DNA from 3 places in the Cupriavidus ulmosensis genome. Region 1 is predicted to be linked to each of the others. Evidence: predicted binding sites of a transcription regulator. Region 1 holds the regulator's gene; each other region holds the start of a gene.
What was found. The regulator sigma-54, encoded in region 1, starts transcription at its own class of promoters, with help from an activator protein. The targets are predictions, from matches to a motif close to TGGCANGNAANCTGCTTT.
Positions count from the first base shown of each region.

Region 2: the regulator sigma-54 is predicted to act here: its motif matches at 7,153-7,170, upstream of ACWTPI_RS03720 (pilin).
Region 3: the regulator sigma-54 is predicted to act here: its motif matches at 8,380-8,397, upstream of ACWTPI_RS32590 (collagen-like triple helix repeat-containing protein).

Region 1 is NZ_CDRMWP010000001.1:493,668-504,014, forward strand. Features, by position in the region: gene ptsN (PTS IIA-like nitrogen regulatory protein PtsN) at 1-200, opposite strand, end outside; gene hpf (ribosome hibernation-promoting factor, HPF/YfiA family) at 619-969, opposite strand; gene ACWTPI_RS02250 (RNA polymerase factor sigma-54) at 1,019-2,494, opposite strand; gene lptB (LPS export ABC transporter ATP-binding protein) at 2,628-3,416, opposite strand; gene lptA (lipopolysaccharide transport periplasmic protein LptA) at 3,451-4,095, opposite strand; gene lptC (LPS export ABC transporter periplasmic protein LptC) at 4,188-4,820, opposite strand; gene ACWTPI_RS02270 (KpsF/GutQ family sugar-phosphate isomerase) at 4,836-5,819, opposite strand; gene ACWTPI_RS02275 (cation:proton antiporter domain-containing protein) at 5,973-7,952, shown strand; gene ACWTPI_RS02280 (ribbon-helix-helix domain-containing protein) at 7,996-8,388, opposite strand; gene ACWTPI_RS02285 (DJ-1/PfpI family protein) at 8,452-9,030, opposite strand; gene ACWTPI_RS02290 (adenine phosphoribosyltransferase) at 9,247-9,819, shown strand; gene ACWTPI_RS02295 (LysE family translocator) at 9,860-10,347, shown strand, end outside.
Region 2 is NZ_CDRMWP010000001.1:810,893-821,239, forward strand. Features, by position in the region: gene ACWTPI_RS03685 (response regulator transcription factor) at 1-388, opposite strand, end outside; gene recA (recombinase RecA) at 675-1,742, shown strand; gene recX (recombination regulator RecX) at 2,132-2,599, shown strand; gene ACWTPI_RS03700 (DUF2889 domain-containing protein) at 2,967-3,641, shown strand; gene sucC (ADP-forming succinate--CoA ligase subunit beta) at 3,710-4,876, shown strand; gene sucD (succinate--CoA ligase subunit alpha) at 4,968-5,849, shown strand; gene ACWTPI_RS03715 (TerC family protein) at 6,174-6,869, shown strand; gene ACWTPI_RS03720 (pilin) at 7,239-7,748, shown strand; gene ACWTPI_RS03725 (Wzy polymerase domain-containing protein) at 7,854-9,734, shown strand; gene ACWTPI_RS03730 (glycine zipper family protein) at 9,813-10,347, opposite strand, start outside.
Region 3 is NZ_CDRMWP010000002.1:2,901,496-2,911,842, forward strand. Features, by position in the region: gene ACWTPI_RS32550 (type II secretion system F family protein) at 1-450, opposite strand, end outside; gene ACWTPI_RS32555 (CpaF family protein) at 443-1,762, opposite strand; gene ACWTPI_RS32560 (AAA family ATPase) at 1,764-2,981, opposite strand; gene ACWTPI_RS32565 (type II and III secretion system protein family protein) at 3,023-4,375, opposite strand; gene cpaB (Flp pilus assembly protein CpaB) at 4,461-5,420, opposite strand; gene ACWTPI_RS32575 (TadE/TadG family type IV pilus assembly protein) at 5,506-5,970, opposite strand; gene ACWTPI_RS32580 (A24 family peptidase) at 6,031-6,537, opposite strand; gene ACWTPI_RS32585 (Flp family type IVb pilin) at 6,543-6,719, opposite strand; gene ACWTPI_RS32590 (collagen-like triple helix repeat-containing protein) at 7,069-8,250, opposite strand; gene ACWTPI_RS32595 (collagen-like triple helix repeat-containing protein) at 8,869-10,347, shown strand, end outside.

The DNA.
Region 1 (10,347 bases):
TGCGGAATGGCCACGCCGGCGCCGAGGCCGGTCGAGCCCAGCGATTCGCGGGCAAACAGGTTGTCGGTCACGGTGGCGCGCGCTACGCCGTGGTTGTTCTCGAAGAGGAGCCCGGCCTGTTCGAACACCCGCTTCTTGCTGGTGACGCTGACGTCGAGGTTGATGTTGCCGGGTGGCAGCAATTTAGCCAAACGATTCATGTGGAATGCGCAGGTTTTTCTAGTAAGCAGGCCCGGGGCCGGCAGGGGGGCGCGCCAGGCAAAAAGGGGATGAAAAGGCTGGTGCCGGCTCATACCCGCATTGCACCGGTTGTCCCATGCCGGTGTCGGGCGTCTGGCCATTATAGAGCAGGCCCGCCCCCGCCTTGTGCATCGCAATAGCCCGTGCGCGGAAGCGGTGCCGCGCGCATGCCCGGAATCGCTGAACCACCGTTCATGTATTGCGCAGCATACACCGGCGGCGGGGCGTTGCGGAATCCCCTTGTGGCATTGCGCAACGGCCGCCGGCGCGAGGGTGGACACGAAAGCGGACGGCGCAAAAAAGCCGCGCAACGGGCGCGGCTTGTTCTGGTTCAAGGGACTGACACCGGCGGCCCCCTTGGCGGGCCGCCAGGCACGGTCATTGCTGCATCTGCGATGCGGCCATCTGGTACTTGACCGCGTCGCGGTCGTGGCTCTGCACGCGATCCTTGTGGCGAATCACCTGCCGGTCGAGCTTGTCGACCAGTGCGTCGATGGCGGCATACAGGTCTTCGTGATGCGCCTCGACAAAGATGTCCTTGCCCTTGAGATGTAGATTGATTTCCGCATACTGCCGCCGGTCCTTTTCTTTTGTATTGTCGACAGAGAGCAGCACGCTTACGCCAATGACTTGATCGAAATGCCTGACGATACGCTCCAGTTTCGTTTCCACGTACTCACGCAGCGGGGGCGTGATGTCCAAGTGGTGTCCACTGATCTTGAAGTTCATAGCGTTTCTCCTTCTGAAAGAGCCACACCAGGCAGGCGGTGCGGCTCGGCTACAAAGTCTTGCGGAGATTGACGGCAGGGATTTTCAGCGCTTCACGGTATTTGGCCACGGTTCGCCGGGCCACCACGAAGCCTTGCTCGCCGAGCAGTTCGGCGATCCTGCTGTCCGACAGGGGGTTCCTGGGGTCTTCGGCTCCTATGAGTTGCTTGATCAACGCCCTGATTGCCGTTGATGAGGCCGCGCCGCCGGTTTCCGTGGATACGTGACTGCCGAAGAAGTACTTCAGCTCGAAAGTCCCCATCGGCGTTGCCATGTATTTATTGGTTGTCACCCGAGAGATGGTGGACTCGTGTAAACCCAGTGTATCGGCAATCTCCCGCAAAACCAAGGGGCGCATCGCAATTTCCCCGTGGGTGAAGAAGTTCTTTTGACGTTCGACAATCGCTTGTGCGACGCGCAATATGGTGTCGAAGCGCTGCTGGATATTCTTGATGAGCCAGCGCGCTTCCTGCAGCTTCTGCTGCAGCCCGGCCGCGCCGGAGTCGCCTTTTGCGCCGCGCAGGATCTGCGCGTACATGTCGTTGATGCGTAGCCGCGGCATCACATCCGGGTTGAGCTGCGCGATCCAGCCGCCGCTCATTTTCCGCACGAACACGTCGGGCACGACGAAGTCGGCCTCGGGGCGGCTGTAGGCATGGCCGGGGTAGGGCGCGAGCGAGCGGATCAGCTCGTGCGCGGCCTTGAGGTCGGCCTCGTCGACCTGCAGCGCCTTCTTCAGGCGCGTGTAGTCGCGCACCGCGAGCAGTTCGAGATGGCTGGTGACGATGGTCAGGGCCAGCTCGCGCTGCGGATGCTTGAGCCGGCGCAGCTGCAGCGCCAGGCATTCGGCGGCGTTGCGCGCGCCCACGCCGGCGGGGTCGAAGCTCTGCAGCAGCGTGAGGATGGCGTGCACCTCGTCGAGCTCGAATTCGAGCTCCTCGGGCAGTTCCGTGCAGATTTCCTCGAGCGAGGCGCTCAGGTAGCCGTCGTCGTCGAGCGACTCGATCAGGAAGATGGCCAGGCCCTTGTCGCGCATGGAGATCTTCAGCGGGGCGAGCTGCTCCATCAGGTGCTCGCGCAGCGTGGGCTCCGCGTCGCGCAACTGCATCGGGGTCTTTTCGTCCTCGTCGCCTTGCGGGCGGCGGGCGAAGTCGTCCAGGCTCCAGTCGTTGCCGTAGTCCTCGCCGCTGTCGCTGTAGCTGTCCTCGCTGTCGGCGGCGCCGTCGGCGCGGTTCTCGCTGGTGCCCTGGCCGTCGGCGGGGGCCGGCGCGGGCGCGCTCTGCAGGTTGACCGAGCCGTCGGCGGCCACGCGCAGCGGGCTTTCGATCCAGTCGTTCTCGCGTTCGAGCAGCGGATTCTCGGTCAGGGCCTGTTCCACTTCCTGCTGCAGTTCGAGCGTGGACAGTTGCAGCAGGCGGATCGACTGCTGGAGTTGCGGCGTGAGCGCGAGATGTTGCGAGAGGCGGAGCTGTAGCGACGGTTTCATGCGAGCTATTTTATGCCCAACTTCCGTACTGGTGGAACGGAAATTGCTATCGCTGGCGTCGCCGTGATCGTTTGCGGGGCGAAAGGCGGCATGAACGCCGCCTCGCGGGTGTCCCCGCGTGCCCCTCCCGCGGCTACATGCGGAAGTTCTCGCCCAGGTAGACCTTGCGCACCGACTCATTGGCGATGATGTCTTCCGGCTGTCCGGACGCCAGCACCGTGCCTTCGCTGATGATGTAGGCGTGGTCGCAGATGCCCAGGGTCTCGCGCACGTTGTGGTCGGTGATCAGCACGCCGATGTTGCGCGCCTTGAGGAAGCTGACGATGCGCTGGATCTCGCCCACCGCGATCGGGTCCACGCCGGCGAACGGCTCGTCGAGCAGGATGAAGCGCGGCGCGGAGGCCAGCGCGCGCGCGATTTCCACGCGGCGGCGCTCGCCGCCCGACAGCGACAGCGCCGGGTTGTCGCGCAGGTGGGCGATCTGCAGGTCGTCGAGCAGGGTGTCCAGGCGCCGCTCGATCTCGGCCTTGGCCAGCGGCTTGCCGTCGTGGACCTGCAATTCCAGCACGGCGCGGATGTTCTCCTGCACGTTGAGCTTGCGGAACACCGACGCTTCCTGCGGCAGGTAGGACAGGCCCATGCGGGCGCGCTCGTGGATGGCCAGGCCGCTGATGTGCTTGTCGTCGAGCACGATGTCGCCCTCGTCCAGCGCCACCAGCCCGACGATCATGTAGAACGAGGTGGTCTTGCCCGCGCCGTTGGGGCCGAGCAGGCCCACCACCTCGCCGCTCTTCACGTCGAGCGACACGTCCTTGACCACCGTGCGCGAGCCGTAGCGCTTCTTCAGGTGGCGCACGACGAGCGTGCTGCTTTCGGTCAGGACGTTGGTCGCGGACGACGGTTCGGTCAAGGTAGCGGTCATGAAGGCGTGAATCCGTGGGTCGGCTGCGGCGGGGTCAGGGGGCGGCGGGGGCCGGCGCGGGCTTGAGCGGCAGCGCGCTGGCGGCGGCGCCGCTGGCGGGCTGCTCCTGGCGCGGCGACAGCACCGCGCGCACGCGCCCTGACGGGCTGCCCGCGGTGGCGTTGTCGGTGCCGCCGGTGGCCGTGTAGAACTCGTTGCGGCTGTCGTAGGTGATCACCGCGCCGCGGATCTCGTCGATCAGCTTGGCGCCGGCCAGGCGCGCCATGCGGGCGTGGCCGATCAGCTTGGACAGGTCCTGCTTGCCGTCGGACTCGATGCGGTCGCCCCAGCCGTCGATGTATTCATCGACGTTGTCGCGCTTCTGGCGGATGTAGGCCTGCTTGCCGCCCTTGGAGGTGGCCACCGCGTACTGGTAGCCCTCGGGGTCGGTGCGCACTTCCGCCGCGTCCGACTTCAGCACCATCGTGCCCTTGGTCAGCACCACGTTGCCGGTCAGTACGTACACCTGCTTGACGTCGTCGTAGCTGGCGTTGTCGGCCTCCAGCACTAGCGGCTTGTCGCGGTCGGCCTTCTCGGCGCGGGCCGGCGCGACCAGCGCCAGGCCGAGGAGGGCCGCGGCCGTCATCAGGGCAGCCGTGCCGCGGCGGCGACAGGACGATGTCGTCAGGAATGGATTCATATTGGCGTGGTGGCGGTTGGCGCGGACGGCTGTGGCCCGCGGGCGGCTTCGTTTCTCTGGCGGTTTCCGGGTGGGGCCACGTCAGGCCCTGCTCACGGCCTGGCCGCGGGGCTGGCCGGCGGCGGGACCGTGATGATGGTGCCGTGTACGTTACCCAGCAATTGTACTTCGCGGGTGACGTTGTTGAAGACGAGCCCGTTGGCGGTCATCACGGAAGGCCCGCGCGTGAGCTTGACGGCCTTGTCGGTCTTGACGATGTCGTCGTTGACCAGCACCTGGAAATACTCGGAGGCGGCCGTCATGGGTGGGTCCTTGGACGGGTCGGGCCCCTGCGCGCGCACGATCAGGGCGTTGCCGAACAGGTCCACCACCGAGCCCTCGGCGTTCATGGTGCCGCGGTCGGCATGGCCCGTGACCGGCGGGCGGCCGATCTCGTAGGCGCGCATGGCCGGCCTGGTCACTTCGTAGGTCTGGTCGTCGGCGAAGTGGATCATCTTGTCGCCGGTGAAGCGCATCTTGGTGTTGCCGTCCTCGGCCAGCTCGGTGGCCGAGAAGCGGACCATGTAGTAGTCCGGCTCGTGTTTGGCGCCGACCGGCCCGGCGGGCGCCTCGCGCGGCGAATTGACCTGCACCAGCCAGAACGTGCTGCCGGCCACCAGCGCCATCAGCAGCAGGGGCAGCAGCCGCATGCCGAGCCGGCCGAGGGAGGACAGGAATTCCCGCATGTGTCGTGGCCGGCCTCAGATGACCTTGGCGCGGGTCAGGTCGTGGATGTGCAGCGCGCCCACCAGGCGGCCGTCGGCGTCGACCACCAGCATCTGGTTGATGCGGTTGGCCTCCATCACCTGCACCGCTTCCACGGCGAGCTGGTCCGGGCCCACGGCGTGGGGCGAGCGGTGCATGACCTCGCTGATCGGCATGGTCTTCCAGTCGCGCGGCGTCTCCAGCAGGCGGCGCAGGTCGCCGTCGGTGAACACGCCGATCAGGCGCTCGTCCGGGTCCACCACGGCGGTCATGGCCATGCCCTTGCGGGTGATTTCCATCAGCGCCTGGGCCAGCGGCGTGTTTTCGCGTACCTTGGGCACGGCGTTGCCGCTGCGCATGACGTCGCGCACGTGCGTGAGCAGCTTGCGCCCGAGCGCGCCGCCCGGGTGCGAGCGGGCGAAGTCTTCCTCGCCGAAGCCGCGCGCGTCCAGCACCGCCACCGCCAGCGCGTCGCCCATCGCCAGCGCGGCGGTGGTGCTCGCGGTCGGCGCCAGGTTGAGCGGGCAGGCTTCCTTCTCGACGCCGGCATTGAGGTGGGCGTCGGCCAGCTTGGCCAGCGCCGATTCCGGATTGCCCGTCACCGAGATCAGCTTGGCGCCGATGCGCTTGACGATCGGGACGATCGACAGCAGCTCGGCGGTCTCGCCGGAATTGGAGAAGGCGATCAGCACGTCGTCGCGCGTGACCATGCCGAGGTCGCCGTGGCTGGCCTCGGCGGGGTGCACGAAGAACGAGGGCGTGCCGGTCGAGGCCAGCGTGGCCGCCACCTTGCGCCCGATGTGCCCGGACTTGCCCATGCCCGACACCACCACCCGGCCGGTGCACCCGAGCGTGAGCTCGACGGCGCGCGCGAACTCGCCGTCCAGGCGGCCCGCGAGGGCGGCAACGGCTTCGGCTTCGGTCTGGAGCGTGTCGCGGGCGAGCCGAAGTGCTCGATCCGCATTGAAATTAGCTATCATGGCGACGAAGTATACCAACGAATGCGATGGCGCTTTGGCTGTTCCGGGGATCGGGGCGGCCGTTGCGGCTGCCGCGCCTGCCGCAACCCGCCGGCAGGGCCGCCCGCGCCGGGCCTGGCCCTGGCGCGGGACGGCGCACCCAGACCCCTTTCGATGCATTCTCCGCTGGACCTGACTCTCGTGCTGCTGGCCGCCGCCGTGTTTGGCGTGGTCGCTTTCCGCATGCTGCAATTGCCGCCGATGCTGGGCTACCTGGCGGTCGGCATCCTGATCGGGCCGCACGCGCTCGGGCTGGCCAGCGATACCGCGCAGACCAAATACCTGGCCGAATTCGGCGTGGTCTTCCTGATGTTCTCGATCGGGCTGGAGTTCAGCCTGGGCAAGCTCAAGGCCATGAAGCGCCAGGTGTTCGGCCTGGGCGGCTCGCAGGTGGTGCTGTCGATGCTGGCGGTGGTGCCGGCGAGCTGGCTGTTCAACTGGGCCTTCCCGCTGTCCTGGCAGGCCTCGGTGGCGCTCGGCGGGGCGCTGGCGATGTCGTCCACGGCCATCGTCTCCAAGATGCTGTCCGAGCGCCTCGAGCTGGAAAGCGAGCACGGGCGCAACATCATCAGCATCCTGCTGTTCCAGGACCTGGCCGTGGTGCCGCTGCTGATCGTGATTCCGGCGCTGTCGCGCGACCCCGGCGATCTGGTCATGGCGCTGGTGCTGGCCACGGTGAAGATCGCGGTGGCGCTGAGCGTGATCTTCTTCCTCGGCCAGAAAGTGATGAGCCGGTGGTTCCACGTGGTGGCCGCGCGCCGCTCGCAGGAACTGTTCATGCTCAACCTGCTGCTGGTCACGCTGGGCATGGCGGCGCTGACCGAGCGGCTCGGGCTGTCGATGGCGCTGGGCGCCTTCATGGCCGGCATGCTGATCTCCGAGACGCCCTACCGCCACCAGGTGGAGGAAGACATCAAGCCGTTCCGCGACGTGCTGCTGGGGCTGTTCTTCGTCACCATCGGCATGCTGCTCAACATCCACGTGGTGCTGGACCACCTGTGGCTGGTGCTGGCGCTGCTGGTGGTGCCGATCCTGTTCAAGCTGCTGCTGATCGCCGGGCTGGCGCGCCTGTTCGGCTCGCGCCAGGGCGTGGCGATCCGCACCGGGCTGGGGCTGGCGCAGGCCGGCGAGTTCGGCTTCGTGCTGCTCAACCAGATCGACGGCCTCAACCTGGTGGACCCGGTGCTGACCCAGGTCATCCTGGCCTCGATGCTGCTCTCCATGCTGGCCGCGCCGTTCCTGATCCAGTACAGCGACGCCATCGTGCTGCGCTTCGCCGCCAACGAATGGCTGATGCAGTCGCTGAACATGACGCGCATCGCCGTGCAGAGCCTGCAGACCGAGAAGCACGCCATCATCTGCGGCTTCGGCCGCAGCGGGCAGAACCTCGCGCGCATGCTGGAGCGCGAGGGCATCACCTACGTGGCGCTCGACCTCGACCCCGACCGCGTGCGCGAGGCCGCCGGCGCCGGCGACACCGTGGTGTACGGCGACGCGGGCCGGCGCGAGGCGCTGATCGCCGCCGGCCTGCACCGCGCCGCGGCGGTCATCATCACCTACGCCAACACGCCGTCGGCGCTCAAGGTGCTGCACCACGTGCAGGAGCTCGCGCCGGCGCTGCCGGTGATCGTGCGCACGGTGGACGACTCGGAACTCGGCGTGCTGCAGAAGGCCGGCGCCACCGAGGTGGTGCCGGAGATCATCGAAGGCAGCCTGATGCTGGCCTCGCACGCGCTGGTGCTGCTGGGCGTGCCGATGCGGCGCGTGGTGCGCGGCGTGCAGCAGGCGCGCGACGCGCGCTACAGCCTGCTGCGCGGCTACTTCCACGGCCGCGACGACGACGAGGACATGGTGGAGCGCGAGTCGGTGCGGCTGTGCTCGGTCTCGCTCGGGCCGGACGCCACCGCGCTCGGGCGCAGCCTCGGCACGCTCGGGCTGGAGCGCATCGGCGTGGAGGTGACGGCGGTGCGCCGGCGCGGCATCCGCGCGTTCGACCCGCAGCCCGAGACCGTGCTGGAGCCGGGCGACATCGTGGTCCTGCGCGGCCAGCCCGAGGCGCTGGAAGCGGCGGAAAAACGCATGCTGACGGGCTGATGCCCGCCGTCAGGCAAATGCGCGGATCGCGGTCAGGCTACCGTCAGGCCGCCGCGCGCGGCGCGGCCGTGGCGCTCGCCGCGCCGTCGGCCCACGACGGCGGCAGGCCTTCGAGCACCGAGCGCGCGTCGAGCGAGCGGATCGGCACCAGCGGGTCGGCCGGGATGCGGCCCTCGCCCTGCAGCATCAGGTAGCGCAGGCAGCACACGCGCAGGAAGGACGTGAAATTGGCCGCCTCGCCCCGGTAGGCCACCAGTTCGTCGTGCAGCCGCGTGATCAGCTGGCCCACGCTCATGGCGTCGCGCCGGGCCAGCGTTTCCAGCACTTCCCAGAACAGGCTTTCCAGGCGGATGCTGGTGGCCACGCCATGCAGCCGCAGCGAGCGCGACTGGCACAGATACGACTCCGGATTGGCCCGGATGAAGATTTCGCACATGGGAGACTCCCGTTCGGCGCGGCCGGCGGGCAACGCAAGCACGCGGGCCGCCTCCGGCAGCCTCTAATGTACGATCCGGGTGCCCAGCACCGCAAGGAACTGCGCCAGCCAGGCCGGGTGCGCCGGCCATGCCGGGGCGGTCACGAGGTTGCCGTCGGTATGGGCCTGGTCCACCGGGATGTCGGCGTACTTGCCGCCGGCCAGCCGCACTTCCGGCGCGCAGGCCGGGTAGGCCGAGCAGGTGCGTCCTTCCAGCACGCCCGCGGCGGCCAGCAGTTGCGCGCCGTGGCAGACCGCGGCGATCGGCTTGCCGGCGCCGGCGAAGTGGCGCACGATCTCCAGCACGCGCTCGTTCAGGCGCAGGTATTCGGGGGCGCGCCCGCCCGGGATCACCAGCGCATCGTAGGCGGCGGGATCGACCTCGGCGAAGGTCGCGTTGAGCGCGAAGTTGTGGCCGCGTTTCTCGCTGTAGGTCTGGTCGCCCTCGAAGTCATGGATGGCGGTCGCGCAGCTCGCGCCGGCCTTCTTGTCCGGGCAGACCGCGTGCACCGTGTGGCCGACCATCTGGAGCGCCTGGAACGGCACCATCGTTTCGTAGTCCTCGGCGTAGTCGCCGACCAGCATCAAGATCTTTTTTGCCATCGCGGTCTCCTGTATGGTTACGGGTGCCCGGCGGGGCGCACGCGCGGACGGACCGCGCGCCCGGCCCGCCCGGCGCGAGCCCATTGTGTTGCCGTTCGCGGCCGCCCGGGTAGTAACCCATTACCGCATCCTGTCCCGCAGCCTGTTCCGCACCCCTCCGGCATCCGGCCACCGCGGCCGGCCTGCCGGGCCGGCAGGCCGCACCAACGAGTTCCCATGCCCAATACCACCATCCAGTCGTCCGCCCTCGGCCACGTCACCGAATACCTGCGCGAGCGGATCCGCACCGTGCCCGACTGGCCGCAGCCCGGCGTGATGTTCCGCGACATCACCCCGCTGCTGCAGGACCCCAAGACCCTGCGCGTGCTGATCGACGTCTTCGTCCACCGCTACATGGACGCCCGCCTGGACCTGGTCGCCGGCATCGACGCGCGCGGCTTCATCCTCGGCGCGATCGTCGCCTACGAGCTCAACCTCGGCTTCGTGCCGATCCGCAAGAAGGGCAAGCTGCCGTTCCAGACCGTGTCCGAGGAATACGAGCTCGAATACGGCAGCGCCACCGTCGAGATCCACGCCGACGCCTGCAAGCCCGGCGACCGCGTGCTGCTGATCGACGACCTGATCGCCACCGGCGGCACCATGATGGCCGGGCGCAAGCTGCTCGAGCGCCTGGGCGCCACCGTGGTGGAGGGCGCGGCCATCGTCGACCTGCCCGAACTGGGCGGCTCGCGCCACCTGCTCGACAGCGGGCTGCCGCTGTTTACCGTGTGCCGCTTCGACGGGCACTGAAGCCGGGCGCGCGCCTGAATCAATCACCGGAGCCTCTGCCATGCCGGATCTGCTGCTGTTCCTCGTCACCTCGGTCGCCATCACGCTGGCGCCCGGGCCCGACAACCTCCAGGTGCTGGCGCGCGGCATGGCGCAGGGGCGCCGCGCCGGCGTGGTGGCGGCGCTCGGCTTCGCCTCGGGCTGCCTGTTCCACACCGTGGTGGCCGCGGTCGGGCTGGCGGCGGTGCTGCGCTCCTCGCCGCTGGCGTTCCAGTGCATCAAGTTCGCCGGCGCGGCCTACCTGATCTGGATCGGCATCCAGGCGCTGCGCTCGCGCGGCGCGCTCGGCCGGGGCGCCGACGCGCCGGCGGTGCCGCTGGCGCGGGTGTTCCGCCAGAGCGTGCTGGCCAACCTGATGAACCCCAAGGTGACGTTGTTCTTCCTGGTGTTCCTGCCGCAGTTCGTGCGCGCCGACGCCGCCCACGCGGGCTGGCAGATGCTGCTGCTGGGCCTGGTCTTCATGCTGCAGACGGCGGTGGTGTTCTCGCT
Region 2 (10,347 bases), 320 kb from region 1:
CGTGGTGCGTTAGCGTGGCGCCGCCGCCGGCGCCGCGCCGCACCAGCGCGCGCACGCGCGCTTCCAGCTCGGACAGCGCGAACGGCTTGGCCATGTAGTCGTCGGCGCCGAGGTCCAGCCCCTTGACGCGCTCGTCCACGCCGTCGGCGGCGGTCAGGATCAGCACCGGCAGCATGGCGCCGCGCGCGCGCAGGCGCTTGAGCACCTCCAGGCCGGGCAGGCGCGGCAGGCCGAGATCGAGGATGAGCAGGTCGAAGGTCTGGGTGGACAGCGCCGAATCGGCCTCCATCCCGCTGGCCACGTGGTCGACGGCATAGCCGGAGTGGCGCAGGGAGCGCGTCAGGCCGTCGGCCAGCACGTCGTCATCTTCAGCGATCAGAATACGCATGGTTGTCTCCACCCAGGCTCGGCTTTGTCGCCCCTTTGCCACCGGGTGTCGCCGGCGGTGCGGGCAGGGCTTGCCAAGCATACTGTTTTTTTATACAGTACCCGCTTGTTCCGGTCGCATTGTGCGCGGCCGGCATTTACCGGATTTTTCCGCCGCCTCTCATGCTGCGCGCCGATGCCACGGGCGGGTCGCGTACCGGGGCGGGCGGCGGGGCGGGCGCAAGCCCGCAAAAGCAGGCAGCGCGCCACATGCGGCCTATTTATACACCATTGACGGAAGGACGACCATGGATGACGGCAAGAAGGCGGGTGCTGGCGTAAGCGCCGAAAAGCAGAAGGCGCTGGCGGCCGCGCTGGCCCAGATCGAGAAGCAGTTCGGCAAGGGCTCGATCATGAAACTGGGCGAAGCCGAAATCGACCAGGACATCCAGGTCGTGTCCACCGGTTCGCTGGGCCTGGACATCGCGCTGGGCGTGGGCGGCCTGCCGCGCGGCCGCGTGGTGGAGATCTACGGTCCGGAATCGTCGGGCAAGACCACGCTGACGCTGCAGGTGGTGGCCGAGATGCAGAAGCTGGGCGGCACCTGCGCGTTCATCGACGCCGAGCACGCGCTCGACGTCAACTACGCCGGCAAGCTCGGCGTCAACGTGGGCGACCTGCTGATCTCCCAGCCGGACACCGGCGAGCAGGCCCTGGAAATCACCGACGCGCTGGTGCGCTCGGGCTCGGTCGACCTGATCGTGATCGACTCGGTGGCGGCACTGGTGCCCAAGGCCGAAATCGAAGGCGAGATGGGCGACTCGCTGCCGGGCCTGCAGGCCCGCCTGATGAGTCAGGCGCTGCGCAAGCTGACCGGCACCATCAAGCGTACCAACTGCCTGGTGATCTTCATCAACCAGATCCGCATGAAGATCGGCGTGATGTTCGGCTCGCCCGAGACCACTACCGGCGGCAATGCCCTCAAGTTCTACGCCTCGGTGCGCCTGGACATCCGTCGCATCGGCTCGATCAAGAAGGGCGACGACGTGATCGGCAACGAAACCAAGGTCAAGGTGGTCAAGAACAAGGTCTCGCCGCCGTTCCGCGAGGCGTTCTTCGACATCCTCTACGGCCAGGGCATTTCGCGCCAGGGCGAGATCATCGACCTCGGCGTGGACGCCAAGATCGTCGAGAAGTCGGGTGCCTGGTACAGCTACAAGGGCGAGAAGATCGGCCAGGGCAAGGACAACGCGCGCGAATACCTGCGCGAGAATCCCGACATCGCCGACGAGATCGAGAACAAGGTGCGCGAGACGCTGGGCGTGGCACTGATGAACGGCACGCCGGCCGCCGCGGTGACGGCCGACGCGAGCTGAGCGGGGCCGGGCGGGGCGCGTTGAGGGCATCGGAGGGCCATCGGGGCCGGCTGGAGTTGAGCCTGGCTCCGGCGGTCGGTGGTCCGTCGATTTCGCGGGCTTTCTCGTCCGTTTTCTTGCCTGCTGTTTTGTTCGATCTCGCCTGATTTCGCTTGATCCCGGCCGGGGCGGCGCGTGCATTGGCACGCGCCGCCCCGGTGTGCATTCCGCGGCCGCAACTCGCCGGTGGCCGCGATTGCTGGCGGTTGCCGGCTATTGCTTGCCCGCCGTTGTTTGCCGGTTGTTGCTTGTCAGTCGTCGCTTGCTTGCCGTCGCCGGTTCGGCGCCGCGCCAGGCAGATACATTCCACCGTTGCATTCGCGCCGCTTCCCATCGCGCCGCATTCTTTCATGGCCACTCGTCCTCCCCTTTCGCTGAAGGCCCGCGCGGTCGGCTACCTGTCGCGCCGCGAGCACAGCCGGGTGGAGCTGGCCCGCAAGCTGGCTCCCCATGCGGAATCGCCCGAGGCGCTCGAGCAATTGCTGGATGCGCTCGAGCGCGAGAACTGGCTGTCCAACGCGCGCTTCGTCGACAGCCTGGTGCACCGCCGCGCCAGCCGCTACGGCGCGGCCCGGGTCATGCAGGAAGCGCGCACCCACCAGCTTGGCGGCGACCAGTTGGCGGATCTGCAGGAGCGCCTGCGCGATTCCGAACTGGAGCGCGGCCGCGCGGTCTGGCAGAAGCGCTTCGGCGCGCCGCCGGCCACGCCCGAGGAACGGGCAAAGCAGATCCGCTTCCTGGTGGCCCGCGGCTTCTCCCGCGCCGTGGTGAGCCAGATTATCAAGGGCGCCGACGAGTGGCTGGACGGTAGCGACTGACGCCGCGCGCGGCGTTGTGCGACCGCAGCACGGAGGGTGCCGCCGCGACGCTGCCATGCACCGGCACGGGGCGCATACCTGCTTTGGCAGTAGGCGTATTCACCGCGCCCGGCATCCGTTCCGCCCGTCGCCCGAGCGCCGCCCGAGCGCCTTGCGCCGCGCATTCCCGCACCGCAGCAGGCCATCCGCGGGACGACAATCGCCGGCAACGGCACTCCGCACAGTTTGTTCCCGGTCAAACTTGTGCGGCATGTTAAAATCCTGCGGTTTCCCGGCCCAGCCGTCCTGAGTCGTTCTGAGTCGTGTCTGTTAAGCCGTTCCTGGTCATATCCATTAGCCGCCTGTTCCCCCGCTCCAGCCTGGTGTTATGCCGCTTTCCCCGCCCGTCAACCGTTCCCTGCGCCATCGCCGTGCCATCACGGCCGAGGCCTATCTTAGGGACGATGGCCTGTGGGACATCGAGGCGCGCCTGACCGACACCAAGCCGCGCGACATTCCGCTGGCCGGCGGCGGCGTGCGCCCGGTCGGCCAGCCGCTGCACGACCTGTGGCTGCGCGTCACCATCGACCTGCGCATGAACGTGGTGGACGCCGAGGCGTGCTCCGACTGGGTGCCGTATCCCGGCCAGTGCGACACCATCGGCCCGGCCTACCGCAAGCTGATCGGCCTGAACCTGATGAAGGGTTTCCGCAAGGCGGTGCGCGAGCGCCTGTCGGGCGTGGCCGGCTGCACCCACCTGACCGAGCTGGCCGGCGTGTTGCCGACCACCGCGATCCAGGCTTTCGCCGGCGACGTCTTCAACATCCGCGACGCCGGCACCGAAGACACCAATCCCGAACCGCCTTACCAGTTGCACGGCTGCCATGCCCTGCATTTCGAAGGTGAGGTGGTGCGCCAGTTTTACCCGCGCTGGTATGGTCACCAGCCGAAGCCGAGGATCAGGGCCGAAGGGTCCCCGATCCCGGCGGCGCAGCCAGCGGAGGCGCTCGCCGCCGCCGACGGCGGCGCCGACTCCCGCAGGCTCACCGGCACCTCCGGCTAAGCCGCACGGCCTGCAAAACGCCGAGATTCCATCTCCACACTTTTACGCCTACCCGAAAGGAAACACGCATGAATATCCATGAGTACCAAGGCAAGGAAATCCTGCGCAAATACAATGTGCCGGTTCCGCGCGGCATCCCCGCGTTCTCGGTCGAAGAGGCCCTGAAGGCTGCTGAGCAACTGGGCGGCCCGGTCTGGGTCGTCAAGGCGCAGATCCACGCGGGCGGTCGCGGCAAGGGCGGCGGCGTGAAGGTGGCCAAGAGCATCGACGAGGTCAAGACCTACGCCACCAACATCCTCGGCATGACCCTGGTCACGCACCAGACCGGCCCGGAAGGCAAGAAGGTCAACCGCCTGCTGATCGAAGAAGGCGCTGACATCAAGAAGGAACTGTACGTTTCGCTGGTGGTGGACCGCGTATCGCAGAAGGTGGCCCTGATGGCCTCCAGCGAAGGCGGCATGGACATCGAGGAAGTCGCTGCCCACACCCCGGAAAAGATCCACACCCTGATCATCGACCCGGCCACCGGCCTGGCCGACGCCGATGCCGACGACATCGCGCGCAAGATCGGCGTGCCCGACGCGAGCGTGGCGCAAGCCCGCCAGGCCCTGCAAGGCCTGTACAAGGCGTTCTGGGAAACCGACGCATCGCTGGCGGAAATCAACCCGCTGATCCTGACCGGCGACGGCAAGGTGATCGCGCTCGACGCCAAGTTCAATTTCGACTCCAACGCCCTGTTCCGCCACCCGGAAATCGTCGCCTACCGCGACCTGGACGAAGAAGACGCCAACGAAATCGAAGCCTCCAAGTTCGACCTGGCCTACATCTCGCTGGACGGCAACATCGGCTGCCTGGTGAACGGCGCCGGCCTGGCGATGGCCACGATGGACACCATCAAGCTGTTCGGCGGCGAGCCGGCCAACTTCCTCGACGTGGGCGGCGGCGCCACCACCGAGAAGGTGACCGAAGCCTTCAAGCTGATGCTGAAGAACCCGAACCTGAAGGCCATCCTGGTCAACATCTTCGGCGGCATCATGCGCTGCGACGTGATCGCCGAGGGCGTGATCGCTGCTTCCAAGGCCGTGTCGCTGTCCGTGCCGCTGGTCGTGCGCATGAAGGGCACCAACGAAGAGATCGGCAAGAAGATGCTGGCCGACTCGGGCCTGCCCATCATCGCTGCCGACACCATGGAAGAGGCCGCCCAGAAGGTGGTGGCCGCGGCCGCGGGCAAGTAAGCCAAGACGCACGAACGCCAACAAAACGCGAACGCGAGCGGCGCGCCGGGCCTGGCCCCGCGCTGCTACGAGCCAAGCAAAGGATTACAGCATGTCGATTCTGATCAACAAAGACACCAAGGTCATCACCCAGGGCATCACCGGCAAGACCGGCCAGTTCCACACACGTGGCTGCCGCGACTACGCCAACGGCAAGAACGCCTTCGTGGCGGGCGTGAACCCGAAGAAGGCCGGCGAAGACTTCGAAGGCATTCCCATCTACGCCAGCGTGAAGGACGCCAAGGACTCCACCGGCGCCACCGTTTCCGTGATCTACGTGCCGCCCGCGGGCGCCGCCGCCGCGATCTGGGAAGCCGTCGACGCCGACCTGGACCTGGTGGTCTGCATCACCGAAGGCATCCCCGTGCGCGACATGATGGAGCTCAAGGACAAGATGCGTAAGGGCAACAAGAAGACCTTGCTGCTCGGACCGAACTGCCCTGGCCTGATCACGCCGGACGAAATCAAGATCGGCATCATGCCGGGCCACATCCACCGCAAGGGCCGCATCGGCGTGGTGTCGCGCTCGGGCACGCTGACCTATGAAGCCGTGGGCCAGCTGACCGCGCTGGGCCTGGGCCAGTCGTCGGCAGTGGGCATCGGTGGCGACCCCATCAATGGCCTGAAGCACATCGACATCATGAAGATGTTCAACGACGATCCCGAAACGGACGCCGTGGTCATGATCGGCGAAATCGGCGGTCCGGACGAAGCCAACGCCGCGCAATGGATCAAGGACAACATGAAGAAGCCGGTGGTCGGCTTCATCGCTGGCGTGACCGCGCCTCCGGGCAAGCGCATGGGCCACGCCGGCGCGCTGATCTCGGGCGGTGCCGACACGGCGCAGGCCAAGCTGGAAATCATGGAAGCCTGCGGCATCAAGGTCACCAAGAATCCGTCGGAAATGGGCCGCCTGCTCAAGTCGATCCTGTAATCGCCGCTGTCTGGTGAATCCCGCCCGCGAGGGCGGGAGAATTACCGGGCCGGCGCGCGGTTGCCCCAGGGCAGCCGCGCCGCTGGCCACCGATGCCCCCGCCTTCGTGCGGGGGCGCGTCATTCTGGGACGCCAGGAACCTAGGGTATCTCCCGAGGCGGGCGGGAAGGCGATTGAAACCGAATCGAAAGCTTGATACGGTAAATCTCATGTCTGAAAAATCAGACATCCGAATTTTGTCGTTGGCTGAACATCATCGGTTGCGCATCGCCCGTCGCCATGCGGCGTTCGAACCATAATTCAAGAAACTCGAGGAGCTTTACCGTGGAATTGTTGTCCTCCACCGCATTCTGGATCGCGCTGGGATCCATCATCCTGACCAACATCGTGCTCTCCGGCGACAACGCCGTGGTGATCGCGCTCGCCTCGCGCAACCTGCCGCCCGCGCAGCAGAAGAAAGCGATCTTCTGGGGCAGCGCCGCCGCCATCGTCATGCGCGTGATCCTGACCGTGGCTGCGGTCAAGCTGCTGAGCCTGCCGTACCTCAAGATCGTCGGCGCCGCGCTGCTGGTCTACATCGGCGTGCAACTGCTGACCGGCGACGACGAGGAAGAAGGCCACGCCGCCAAGGAAAATATCTGGGCCGCGATCCGCACCATCCTGATCGCCGACCTCGTGATGTCGCTCGACAACGTGGTTGCCGTGGCCGCCGCCGCCCAGAAGGGGCCGGAAGGCAGCCAGCTGATGCTGCTGGTGCTGGGCCTGGGCCTGTCCATCCCGCTGATCGTGTTCGGCAGCACCATCCTGCTCAAGGTCATGGACCGCTTCCCCATCATCATCGTGCTGGGCGCCGCGCTGCTGGGCTACCTCGCCGGCGAAATGCTGGTGAGCGATCCGGTCGACTCCGCCTGGTTCGAAATGCACGTGCCGCACGCACACCTGGTGTTCGGCATCGTCGGCGCCGCGCTGGTGGTGGTGATCGGCAAGCTGATGCAGAAGCGCGCGGCGCAGCCGGCGTGACGGCCTGATGCCGGTCCCGCTCGCAGGGGCGGGATCGCGATCAGGCGGGGCGGTGCTCTTGTCGCACCGCGGGACGGGCGGCCCTGGAGCCGCCCGTTGCGTTTTCCGAGACAGGAATCTGGTTGTGAATTCAGTGTGCTTTCGTACTGAATTAAGCGAAACCCTCGGTTTACTGACTGTCTGCGTCATCGCAAGTGACAAAATTTGCGCGCTGTCAAAGCTAGGAGTGCTCTGAAGTGGCGAAAATTGTCACCTGCCAACGAGAGTTCAAGGGGCGCCGGGCTGGCACGCAAACTGCTAAAGATTGTGCAGCATCACATGAAACAAGATGTTTCTATTTGTATCCAAAATTCCTTCGAGGGGTCAATCATGCAACAACGGGTTCAACTGAAGAAACTGGGCCGCCGTGTCCAGAAGGGCTTTACGCTGATCGAACTGATGATCGTGGTTGCGATCATCGGTATCCTGGCGGCGATTGCGATTCCGCAGTATCAGGATTACACCATCAAGGCAAAGGCGACGGAAGGCCTGAGCTTGGCCGGTCCGATTAAGACGGCCATTGCACTTGCAGCTTCCAACGGTGATATCAGCACTGCAGACAGCACCACGGCTGCCGGTGCCGCCGCGCTGGGCGTTCCGGTGGACACCGCTATCACCAGCCCCCTGGTCTTGAAGGTGGGGGTCAAGGGAACCAGCGCCGTGGGTGCCACGCCGCAGACCGCGGATGTCACGATCACATATGCGGCCGCTGCTTCGAATGTTCCCAAGAATCTGGCGGGTAAGACATTGGTCCTGACGGGGAGCTTCGATGTCGGTGCTGCCACTTGGTCGATTGGCGCAGCGTCAACGCTGGATGCGCAATATCGCCCCAAGATCTAACCAATTCGTAGTGAGATAGCGAAGCGCCCCCTGGGGCGCTTTTTCTTTTCCCATCCCCCAAGCTATCATCCGCCTTTTGCCAACCCGGCATAACAAGGCACCCGCATGCTGCCCTCCCGGTCAGCCATTCCCCTCAGTTTCCTCGCCGCCGCGCTCGTCGTGCCCCTGCTGGTCTCGCGGCACACGCTTCCGCTTGCCACCTTCTATGGCGAATGGACTGCCGCGCTGTTGTTCGCGCTTGCCGTGATCGTGCTGGGGGCCGTGACGCCCCGGCAGGCCGGCGGCCTCGCCGGTCGGGCGGAGCCGGCCCGATTCCCCTGGATCATCCTCTTCCCGCTCTGGCTCATCGCCACCGGCATTGCGCAGGGCCTCGTTGGCATGGCCGATGTTCCCGGTAGCCGGCTGATCACCGAGCTGACGCTGGCGCTGGCCGCCGCGGTGATGTGGGCGGCGTGGCGGCAGGGCCGGGCGGCGTCCGCGCAGGAGCGGCAGGCGCTGGCCGATACGCTGGCCACCGCGTGGCTGGTGGCCGGGCTGCTGGGCACGCTGGCGCAGTGGGTGCAGGTCTTCGGCCTGGAGCCGGATACGTTCGGGCTGGTGTCGACCTATTTCTACGATGACAACCGTCGCCTGTGGGGCAACCTGAACCAGCCCAATCACCAGGCCACGGTCGAGGGGCTGGCGCTGGCGGCGGCGGTGTGGCTGGCCGCGCGCGGCTGGCTGCGCGCGCCGGCGTGGCTGGCGGCGGTGCTGCTGCTGGAGAGCGGCATCGTGCTGTCGGGTTCGCGCACGGGCGTGCTGCACGTGGGTCTGGCCGCGGCTTATGCGCTGGTGGCGGCGTGGCTGGCGTGGGGGCAGGGCGCCGGCGCTGGCGTGCGGCAGCGCGGGCCCAACCCGATGCGCCGCCCGGCCGGGCTGGTGTTCGCCGCGGTGGCGATGGTGGCGATGCTGCTGGTCCTGCAGCCCGCGATCAAGAGCGCGGGTCAGGCGATGGGCTGGCGGTTGTTCGACACGGTGGCGCAGTTGCAGGGCGCCGACCAGCTTTCGGCGCGCGGCGCGCTGTGGGCGCACGCGTGGGCGATGTTCCGCGCGCATCCGTGGCTCGGTGTGGGCTGGGGCGAGTTCGGCTGGGCGCAGTTCCAGCAGATGGCGCAGGTCGGGGTCAGGGTGGAGATGTCGCTGCATGCCCACAACGCCGTGCTGGACCTGCTGGCCAAGACCGGCATCGTGGGCGCGGCCGGCGCCTTGCTGTCGCTGCTGGCGTGGCTGGGCCGCGTGGTCTACCGGCGCTTGTGGCGCGGCGACGCGCCGGAGCGCGCGCAGACCGTCCTCGTGCTGACGTGGCTGGCGATGCTGGGCGCGCATTCGATGCTGGAGTACCCGCTGCACTACCTGTATTTCTTGCTGCCGTTCTGCTTCATGCTGGGCTGGCTGGAGCCGTCCGGCTTCGGCCATGCGCGGCTGCCGCGCGCGGCGGCGGTGCTGGCGGGCCTGGTCTTCGCCGGTGTGTCCGCCACCGTGCTCGCGACCATGTGGATGGACTTCCGCCGCGCCGAGGCGCGCGAGTATGCGCACGCCGGGCACCGGGCCGCGCTGCCCATGCCGCAGCGCTGGTTCCGCCAGGCGGCCGAGTCCGACGCGGCCGAGGATGCGGTCATCACCGCGGCCAACGCCGCGCAACTGCTCGGCCCGCATATCGCCGCGGTCCACCTGCTGCCCACGCCGACGCTGATCGCGCGCACCGCGTGGCTGCTCGCGCTGACCGGCGACCCCGCGCAGGGCCGTGCGTGGCTCGAGCGCCTGCGCTTCTATTACGCCGGCGACGAGGCCCGGCAGTTCGCCGAGGTGGCGCGTGCCTGCGCCGGCGTGGACGCGGCCGCGCGGCCGCGGGAATTCTGCGACTGGGTCGAGGCGCGCAGCAAGGCGTGGCCCGGCCCGGCGCCGGCCCATGATGCGGAAGGCGATGCAGAGGATGGCCCCGCATAGACGCATCCCGCGCCGCGGCCGGCCTCGGGGCCGGCGCGTGCGCGGGATGCGGGGACCAGCGTGGCGGCCAGGCGCCGCTTACTGCGGCGGGGGCGCGTAGCCCGGCGGCGGAGGCGGATAGTAGTAGGTTGGCGCCGGCGGCCGCGGGGACGAGGACATCATCTGGCCATAGACCGGCACGCGGTGGCCGCTGGCGTACATGCACTGCACGTAGGCCGCGTCGTAGCGGCGCTGGCTGCCGTAGCCGGACGCCTGCGCATTGCCCGCGCCGACCGCGGCGCCCGTCAGCAGGCCCACGCCGGCGCCCACGGCCGCGCCGGAGCCGCCGTTGAACGCCGCACCGGCGGCCGCGCCGAGCGCGGTGCCGACGGCCGCGCTGCCGAGCGCGCTGCCGGTGGCGGCCTGGTTGGCGGTGACGCCGCCGACCTGCCCGAAGGCGAACTGGCGGCAGCTATAGTCGTCGGCCCGGAACTGGTCGAAATTCTTGCCCGTGCCCGGCAGCACCATCACGCTCGGGCCGCTGGGCATCACGGCGCAGCCGGCCAGCGCCAGCGCGGCCAGGGGCAAAGCCAGCAGAACGGGCCGCCTGCACAGGCCCGGGCGGGTGAACGCT
Region 3 (10,347 bases), on a different contig from region 1:
GCTCATCATGCGCACCACCGCGTCGAGGAACGACGGCAGTTGCCGGCGCAGCTTCTGGCCGGCGCGGCGCGCCCGGTTCCACAGCAGGAAATACATCAGCAGCAGCGTCAGGAACAGCGCCGTCAGCGCCGCCAGCACGCCGCCGGCGGCGGCGGCCAGCAGCGCCACGCAGACGACCACCGCGGCGGCCAGCGAGTAGGCGCGCCGCGTGGGCGCCAGGTCGGCCCGGCGCAGCAATTCTTCCCAGCGCCGGCCGAGGTCGTTGCGCTTCTTGCCGGCCTGCGGCTCGGGCGCGGCCGCGTAGCGTGCCTTGACCTGCTCGGTCTGCGCGCGCAGGAAGGCGCGCGCGCTCTCGTCCTGCGCGCGGGCGCGGGCGCTGGCCAGCAGCAGCAGGCCCAGGCCCAGCACCACGAGCGCGGCCGCGGCGACGGCCAGGGCAGCGCTAGACATCGAAGCGGTCGTCGAGGCCGAAGCCGGCCGCCGGGCGCATGCGCGCGAGCTTCGGCGAATGCGGCAGGATGCCCAGCGACAGCCAGCGGTCCACCTCGATGCCGTCGGGCCCGGTATAGGGCTCGTGGCGATAGAGCTCCTGCGTGGAGATGATGTTGTCGCCCAGGCCCGTCACCTCGGTGACGGAGAGGATGCGCCGCTTGCCGTTGGAGAGCCGGCCAATCTGCACGATGAAATCGATGGCGTTGGCGATCTGCCGGCGCAGGCTGGACTCGCTGCCCTGGAAGCCGGCGAAGCCGGCCAGCATCTCGAGCCGGTACAGGCATTCGCGCGGGCTGCTGGAGTGGATCGTGCCCATCGAGCCGTCGTGGCCGGTGCTCATGGCCTGCAGCATCTCCAGCACTTCGCCGCCGCGCACTTCGCCCACGATGATGCGGTCCGGCCGCATGCGCAGGCTGTTGCGCAGCAGGTCGCGGATCGACACCACGCCGGTGCCCTCGAAGCCGCCGGGGCGGCTCTCCAGGCGCACCACGTGCGGGTGGTTCAGCGCCAGCTCGGCGGTGTCCTCGATGGTGATCACGCGCTCGCCGTCGGGCACGAAGGTGGCCAGCGCGTTGAGCAGCGAGGTCTTGCCCGAGCTGGTGCCGCCGCTGACGAGGATATTGCAGCGCGCCTTGACCGCGGCTTCGAGCAGTTCGCTGACCTCCGGGCTCATGGTGCCGAGCGCCTGCAGGTCCGCCGGCGTGAGCGGGTCCTTGCGGAACTTGCGGATCGACACCACCGGGCCGGCCAGCGCCAGCGGCGGGATCACCACGTTGATGCGGCCGCCGTCCGGCAGGCGCGCGTCGACCATCGGGTTCGATTCGTCCAGGCGGCGCCCGATCGGCGCGAGGATGCGGCGCACGATGCGCAGCAGGTGGCCGTTGTCGGCGAAGCGCACCGGGATGCGCTCCAGCACGCCGTGGCGCGACACGTACACGTCGAGGTGGCCGTTGACGAGGATGTCCTCCACCGCCGGATCGTTGAGCAGGTCCTCGATCGGGCCGAAGCCGGCCAGCTCCTTGGTCAGCGCCTCGGCGATCTGGTGCAGCTCGACCTCGTTGATCGGGATCCGGCGCAGCCGCGTGAAGCTCTCCAGCTCCAGGTCGACGAAGCGGTTGATCGCGGTGCGCGACCAGCGCCCGAACTCCGCGCCGAGCTCCTCGATCCGGGTGAGCAGGTGCTCGTGGGCCGCCTCCTTGATGTTCTGGAATTCCTGCGATGCAGGAAACGGCGCGGCGGCGTTGTCGGAGAATTCAATGGCTTGCGACATGTCAGTTCCCAGCCCGCTCAGTGCGCAACGCGCGCATGGCGCGCAGCGCTTCGGGCAGCTTTTCTTTTACCCGGCCCAGCAAGCCGGCTTCGCTTGCGGTGCCGGCACGGTATCCCAGCTTGTCCACCAGCTGGCCAACGGCACGGACATACGGATCGGCGGGGCTGTCGTCGGCCAGCACCACGCCACGGTTGAGCGCCAGCACCAGCGGCTCGCGCCGGTCGGGCAAGGTGCCGACCGACGTGGCCTCCAGCCGTTGCGCGATCTGCTGCGCATCCACGCCCAGGCGCGCGTCGAAACGCGAGACCAGCAGGTGCAGGTCTTCCCGTTCCACCTCGCGCTTCTTCAGCTCCTGCAACAGCTCGGCCGCCGAGACGATGGCGCCCACGCCCTGGTCCACCATCAGCAGCACCGTGTCGGCGGCCTTGACCAGGTGCGCCATGAACTCGATGTTGCTGAACCCGCCCAGGTCCACCACCTGCAGGTCGAAGAACGCGCGCAGGCGGTTGAGCAGGCCCAGCGCCTCCATGAAGGAGATGTCGCGCAGCTCCGCCAGCGTGGCCGGCAGCGGCAGCACCACCACGCCGTTGCCGTGGCGCGCCAGCGCGGTCTGCACGAAGACCTGGTCGAAGCGGCGCAGGTTGCGCACGCCCTCGACGAAATGAAAGCCGGGGTTGATGTTCATGTAGAGCGAGCCGTCGCGCGCCGGCAGGCCCAGGTCCATCAGCAGCACCTCGCCGTGGCAGCGCTTGCGCACCGCCGCGGCCAGGTTGGTCGCCAGCGTGGTCGCGCCCACGCCCACGCGCGCGCCCAGCACCGCCACCACCTTGCCGCGCCGCGCGGGCTCGGCCTGGCCGCGCGCGGTCAGCAGCCGGCGCACGATCTCCACCGCGCCGCCCGGCGGCGCGGTCATGTCGATGAAATCCTTGGCGCCGCCGCGCAGCGCCGCGAGCATGATCTCGGGCTCGCCGGCATTGCCCACGGCCACCAGCGGCAGCCCCGGATAGAGCCGCGTCACCTGCTCGGCGAGCCGGCCCGAGGCCAGCGCCTGCTCGCGCGAAAAATGCAGGAACACCATGCCCGGGTTGATGGTGGCGATCTGTTCCAGGAACACGTCCTGCGGGCCGGGCTCGACCGCCAGCTGGCCCAGGCTGGAGAGCGCGGCCGACAGCCATTGCCGTGGTTCGGGCTGCGCCGCGTTGAAGAGGAAATAGCCCATCTGCGCCTGCCGCTCCGTGCCTTCGTCCGCCGCGCCGGGATTCATTTCGAGAAGCCCGGCAGGGTGGGATCGACGTATTCGCCCAGCACGTACCAGCCCCACACATTGGGGTTGCCGCTGGTGCGGCCGTCCTCGGTGACCGCGGCCACCGCCGCCGCGCCCTTGGCCAGCGGGCGCACCAGGCGCGGCGTGACCACGATCATCAGCTCGCGGTCCTCCTGGTTGAAATTCAGGTTGCGGAAGAAGGTGCCGATGATCGGCAGGTCGCCGAGGAACGGCACCTTGCTGACGTTGCTGACCGTGTTGCGGCTGACCAGGCCGCCGATCACGAAACTCTCGCCGTCGCCCAGCTCCACCGTGGTGTCGGCGCGGCGCGTGACGATGCCGGGCACCAGCGTGCCGTTGATCGAGACGCCGCGCGAGGGATCGAGATCGCTCGCTTCGGGCGCCACCTTGAGCGCGATGCGGTCCTTGGACAGGATCGTGGGCGTCACGCTCAGGCCGATGCCGAACGGCTTGAACTGGATCGTGGTGGTGCCCAGCGCCTGCGGCACCGGGATCGGAATCTCGCCGCCGGCGAGGAAGCTCGCGCTCTGGCCCGACAGCGCCACCAGGCTGGGCTCGGCCAGCACGCGCGCCATGCCGTTGCTTTCCAGCAGGCTCAGGTTGGCGAAGATGCCGCGCGAGAACGACGCCGCGACGAGGTTGAAGGCGCTGCTGATCGGCAGGCTGACGTCCGTGCTCAGCGAGCCGGTGCCGTTCGCGCCCGGCGTGAAGGTGAACTTGTTCAGCGACGACGGCGCGAACGTGCCGAAGGCAAAGCCGCCGTTGTTGCGATAGAAATTGAAGCCGACCTCCTTGAGCACCGTCTTGCTGATCTCCACCACCTTCACGTCCACCTGCACGGTGCCGCTGACGGGAATGGTCGAGCGGTCTGCCACCATGCTGCCCTTGCCTTCCGCGCCGGCGGTGGCCGCGCGCGCCAGCTGCTGCGCGCGCCAGGCCGACTGCGCATCGCGCGACTGGCCGCTGATGTCGGCGCCCGCGCCCGACACGGCCACGCCGGCGCCGTCGGCCTCGGCCTCGGTGGCGTCCACCTGGACATGGATGGTCCGCGCCGGCTCGCCGCGCGTCCACACCATCAGGTCGGTCGCGCCGGGCTTCTTGGCTACCACCAGCACGCCGTTGGCGCCGGCACGGTTCTTCAGCAGCAGGGCGTCGGCCACCGCCGGATTGCCGATGGCGACGCGCTCCAGCGGCTGGGCCAGCTGCAGCTGCCGCTGGCTGCCGACCACGAGCCGCAGCTCCCGCGGACTCTCCGCCTGCTGCGCCCAGGCGGTGGAAACGGCGCAGCAGACGGCAAGGGTGGCTGCGCCGGCAAGAAGGGATTTCATCAATCGGCTATCCAGAAAGTATGACTGTCCGAAAAGCGCCGCGGCTCGCCAGCGTGACACGCATGGACGGCCGCGGGGCCTTGCTTCATTCGATCTCGCGCTTGCCGCCGCGGATCACCTCGACACTGTTCTGCGCCACGCTGCTCGCCATGCGGCTCCGCGGCGCCGGTACGGCGGACGCGGCCGCCGGCGCCGGCCGGGGCGCGGCCTGCTCGCGCCGGGCGGGGCCGGCCACGCCGGCCAGGCTTGCCAGCGCCACCCCGGCCACGGCCCGGTCGGACGCGGTGAGCACGGCCGGCGCGCCGGCCGGCAGCCGGGCCTGCAGCGCGGGCGCCGGCTCGGCAAGCAGGTTCTCGGCCGGCACGCTGCCGTCTTCCGGATTGCGCAGCGCCAGCAGCAGGCGTCCGCTCTGCTGCCCCAGCGCCAGCTTGCCGACGTCGGCCACGGGCACCGCCAGCACGGCGGTCTTGGCGCCCTCGCGGCGCACCATCATCTGGTCCGGGGCGGGCTTGGCGGTCTCGATCACGGTGCCCGCGCCGTAGGCCAGCACGCGCAGGCGCGCCAGCAGCAGGCGCGCCTGGCTGCCTTCGATCTCCTGGCCGTCGCGGCGGAACACGGCGAACACGTCGACGAAATCGCCGGGCTGCACTTGGTTGCCCACGCCGATCACCTCATCGACGGCGACGGCCACCGCGCGCTCGCCTTCCTTCACCTGTGAAGCCAGCCCGGCAAGCAACTGGCTTTCGAGCACGGGCACGTTGGCGCCGATGCCGACCAGCGGGATCTGCCCGGCGACGCGCGCCACGTCGGTGTACGCGCCGGTCGGGTTGATCGGCAGCTGCTCGACCTTGAGCGCGTCGGCGGGAACCGGCTTGCCCGCTTCGATCGGCTTGACGGTGATCACCACGGCATGCAGCTCGGCGGCAGCGGCCACCGGCGCCGCCGGCTTGGCCGGCGTGCGCGCCACGCGCCACGCCAGCAGCGCCAGCAGCAGCGCGAGGACGAGCAGCGCGATGGCGAACACGCGAATCTGTTTGCTGGTCATGTGGACTCTCTGTTTCGGTTGAGCGGCACGCGGCCTCGCCGCATGCGGGCAGGCGCGTCAGGCCGCGGCCTCGGCGGTCTGGTGTTCATGTGTCGGGAGCAAGCTGCACGGTGGCGCTGCCGGTGAGCGTGGCGGGCATCGGCACGCCCGGCACGACGGGCAGGATCGCGCCGGAAGGCAGGTTCAGAGTGACCTTGACGCAGACCGAGCCGCCCGGGTTCGCGCAGGTGACGGTCTGCGCAACGTTGCTGGAAGAAACGGCATTCCGGATGGATGCCGGCAAGGTGGCAAGGGCGGTCGCCGAGGCCGCGCTCACTCTTAACGCCTGCGTTGCCGCGGCGTTATTGCCGGTGGCCCCTGCGGGATAGCGCAGGGCCGCGCGCGCGCCTTCCTCGGCAGCAAGCGTGAGCACCTGCTGCATCGCCAGGACGACCCCGAAATAGACGATGCCGATCACCATTGCCAGCAAGATCGGCAATACGATGGCGAATTCGAGCGCGGCCGCGCCGGACGAGCGCGTCCGCACGGCGTGATTTCCCCGCAATGACATACTTCACCCGGTTGTGCTTTAGTTCTTCTTGCGCCGAACCGGTGGCGCGGACTGCGACACCTACTTCCCGAGCATCATCCAGACCAGCAAACCGACCGCGAGGTAAGCGGCATATGGAATGCCCCTGACCTCGTTTGCCTGCCCTGTCGAGACCGATGGCGCGGTGCCTGCCAAGCGCCGCAGCAAGCCCGCCACATGGTCTGCCCATACCCTCACGACCACCGTCTCCCGCGCACGTACCAGCAAGGCGTGCACGAAAGCCAGCAGGCTGCCCACGACCCACACCGTCACCAGCCCCACCGGGCCGGTCAGCAGACCCGCCACGGCGAAGAATTTGACGTCACCTGCGCCCATCTGCCCGAGCACATAGAAAGGCAGCATGACTAGCAGGCCGAGTGTGAATCCGAGCAATCGAGAGGCGAGACCCGGCTCCGGAATCAAGCCGAGTGGGAACGCCAGGCCGACCGCCGCCATAGCGGCAATCAGCACGGCATTGGGCACTTTTCGATAAGCAAAATCGGTCCAGATGATCGCCGCGCAGAATAGTGCGGCAATAAGGGTAAGCACCTAGATCAGGTGAGAATAGTTGTAATTTTCGTGCCGATAGCCTGGAAGAAGGTACCAATATCGGTAGCCAGTCCCTTTGCAGCCACGGTGATCCCCAATGCGACCAGCCCCACAATCAACCCGTACTCAATTGCAGTAGCACCCCGTTCGTCCCTGATGAAGCCCGCCAAAGCCTTTTTCATGATGTCACTCCGTATAGGTTTAGTTACCCAACGTCCGCTTACCCCTCCGACACCGCCGGGCTCTTTTGGCCTGGCTAGTATCGAGCAGTAACGCTGGTGAGAGAATTTATAGTTCAAAGCCATGTATCAACCATACCCCCCCTTCGGGTTATATTTGTTTCAGCTTAATGGCTGACGGCCGTTTGAAAACAGTGCGTTTTTAAAGAGCAAAACCACTAATTGCGCCGGATGCCACACCCATCCGGATGAAGCCATCCGGCGCAGCGGTGTAAAAGGATGCGCAGCCGCGGGGTAAGGACGACTGCGCACCATAAAGGCGAAATCAATAGAGAATTAAATAAAACTTTTATCAGTGTGAAGTCAGACCACCGAGCAGATTCGGCAATCCGGGCAGCGCGCCGCTGGCATTTCCGCCAGCGCCCCCTGCCGTATTGCGCAAGCCACCGAGCAATCCGGTAACGGGCGCGAGAAGGCCGGTCACTGGCGCGAGGGCGCCCGCGGCGGCGCCGCTGCCACCCGAACCACCCGCGCCGCCGGCCACCGCGCCGACGACCGGCAGGTTGCCGAGCAGGCCGCCAAGCGGATTGCCGCCGCCGCTGCCACCGGCGGCACCGCCGAGGCCCGGCAGGTTGAGCAGGCCGCCGAGCGGGCTGGTGGCGCTGCCCGAGCCGGGACCGTTCACGACCCCGCCGGCCGCGGCAACGGTCTTGCCGGCCTCGGTCACGACGCCGCCGAAGCTGGATACGATCGGGGCATGGGTATTGGTGATCAGGCTGCCGCCGCTGGCCACCGAGTTGCCGAGCGTGGCCAGCAGGTTGCCGAGCGGGCCGCCCAGGCCGGTGGCGCCGCCGGCCATCTGCGTGGCGTCGGTGAGCTGCGTGGTCAGCGGCACGATGGCCTTGCTCACGCTGCCCGTCACCTGCGCCACCGGGCCGGTCGACAGTGCCTGGCCGAGCGTGCCGCCGGCCATCGTCACCACGCCGCCGACCTGGTTGACCAGTCCGCCCACCGGCGTGGTCACGGCGCCCAGCGGCGCGAGCGGGCCGGTGCCGAGGCTGCTGACGAGATCGCCCGCGCTCGATACCGTGACGCCCGCCTTCTGCACCACGTTGCCGGTGCTGGCCACCGTCACGCCGAGCGGGTCGGCCACCGCGCCCATCTTGCCGAGTCCGTCGCGCACGCCCGCGCCGAGCGCGCCGACCGTGTCGCCGGCATTCACCACCACGCCACCGAGGCTGTTGCGCGTGGCTTCCGGCACCAGCGGCAGCGGCGTGTTCTGGATCTGCTTGCCGATGTCGCTCACGGCATTGCCCGCGGCGATCACCGTGTTGCCCACGCCTTCCGTGACCTTCGCCGTGGGCGTCGTGTCAGCGCTGGTCGGCGTGGTGGGCGTGGTCGGCGTCGAGGGCGCGGTCGGCGTGGCGGGGCTGGCGCCGCTGCCGGACCCGCCGGAGGAGCAGCCGGCCAGCAGCATGAGTGCGGCAGCACAGGCGAGGGTCACGGCCGACATCGGGGCGGATTGCGCTTTCATGGGATCTCCTGGTCTTCCTCGCGGAAGGTTGTGCTAGCGGTTGTTCTGCGAACGGCTTTCTTGGTTGGCTCGGGGACCGGGCCCGCGACGCTGGCGTTGCGCCGTGCGCGGTGCTTGTCGGATGCCATTACCGCAAGCTGCGTGCCATCCGTCCGGCGCGCGCCGGACACGCGCCGCCGGGCAGCCGCGCGGCGCGCCGCAAACCGTTGCCGCACGCGGCCCGGCGCGCCGCCGCCGGGCCGCGTGGCGCGCGCCGGGCCGCGGTGCTTCGCTGCCGCCGGCGTGTTACGTGCTACGTAACGTGTTCCCTCGCGACGTTCCGCGCGCCGGCTTTCCTTCGTTCTCGCGGCGGGGGTCCGCAGGCCGGCGTTGTTCCGTGCGCGGGCCGCCGCGTTACGTAACGCGTAACGCGGAAAGACCCCGCGCGGGGCCCATGTCTGGTCCTTTTCCGGCCATGTCTCATCCTCCCGAAACCCATGCGTGGCAAGGGCTGGAGAGATTTCGGCAGGTGCCGCGCGCGCATGCCGGCCCGCTCTGGCACACCCTTTGCGCAAAGGAGTGCAACACGACGCGCCAATGCGCACCGTGATTTAAACGACGGGAAAAAAGGAAAAGGTCATGCGTACTCAACAGATCATCGTCACCACCCTGCTCGGCACCCTTCTGGCACTCGGCGGCTGCGCCAGCGGCGGCGGCACGACGTCGATGGACACCGGCAGCGGCGCAGGCACCGGCGCGGGCACTGGCGCAGGTACCGGCGCAGGTACGGGCACGGGCGGCGGCAGCAACAGCGGGAACAACGCCGGCAATAACGGAGGCAGCAACGGGGGCGACAGCGGCGGCGGCAATGGTGGCAATAACGGCGGTAACAACGGTGGCAACAACGGCGGCGGCACCACGCCGGCCGCGCTGACGCCGACCAGCCAGATCGTCAACCAGGCCGGCAACGTGGTGACTACCACCGGCAACGTGGTGAGCGACCTCGGCACGCAGATCAAGAACACCAACCTGCCCATCCTCTCCACCGAATCGAAGAATGGCCTGGGCGGCGTGATCGGCTCGCTCGGCGCGGCGGTGAGCACGCTGGGCACCGGCGTGCAGGACGGGCTGGGCAACATGCCCAATGCCGCCAACCCGCTCGGCACCACGGTGGCCAGCACCGGCGGCGTGGTGAGCCAGGTGGGCAACGCCGTGACCAACGCGGGCGCGCTGGTCAGCGGCCTGGGCAGCGGCCCGCTGGCACCGCTGGGCGCGGTGACGACGCCGGTCGGCTCGCTGGTGTCGCAGCTCGGCACCGCCGTCAACGGCGTGGGCGGCAAGCTCGGCCAGGCGCTGTCGACGGGCCCGGTCGAACAAGTCACCGGCGGCGTCAGCAAGCTGATCGTGCCGCTGACCTCGCAGCTCACCAGCGCCACGCAGACGCTTGGCGCGGCCACCGGCCTCGGCGCGCCGGTGAACAACCTGCTGACGACGCTGGGCGGCGGCATCGCGCAGATCGGCAACACGGTCAAGCAGACCGACACGCCGGTGGTGTCCGGCGTCGGCGGCATCGTGGCCGGCGCGGGCACCACGGTGGCGGCCCTCGGCGGCGCGGTCTACAACCCCAGCGGCAGCGCGGGCGGCAATCCGCTGGCACCGGTCACCGGCCTGCTGGGCGGACTCACGGGCGGCCTTGGCGGCGGCAGCGGCACGAGCAACCCGCTCGCGCCGGTCACGGGCCTCGTTGGCGGCCTTACCGGCGGTCTCGGCGGACTCGGTGGCGGTGCCGGCGGCGCCGCGAACAGCCCGCTCGCGCCCGTCACCAGCCTGGTCAGCGGTCTCACCAGTGGTCTTACGGGCGGCCTCGGCAATCTCGGCGGCGCGGCCGGCGGCGGCGCGGGCAATCCGCTCGCGCCCGTCACGGGCCTGGTCAGCGGCCTGGTGGGCGCGGTCTCCGGCGCGGCCGGTAACGCAGGCAACGCAGGCAGCGCGGCCGGCGCCGGCGGCAATCCGCTGGCCCCGGTAACGGGCCTCGTCGCGGGACTGACCGGCGGCAACGGCGCGAGCAGCGGCGGCACCAGCGGTGCCGGCAGCGCGGGCGGCAGCAAGCCGCTCGCG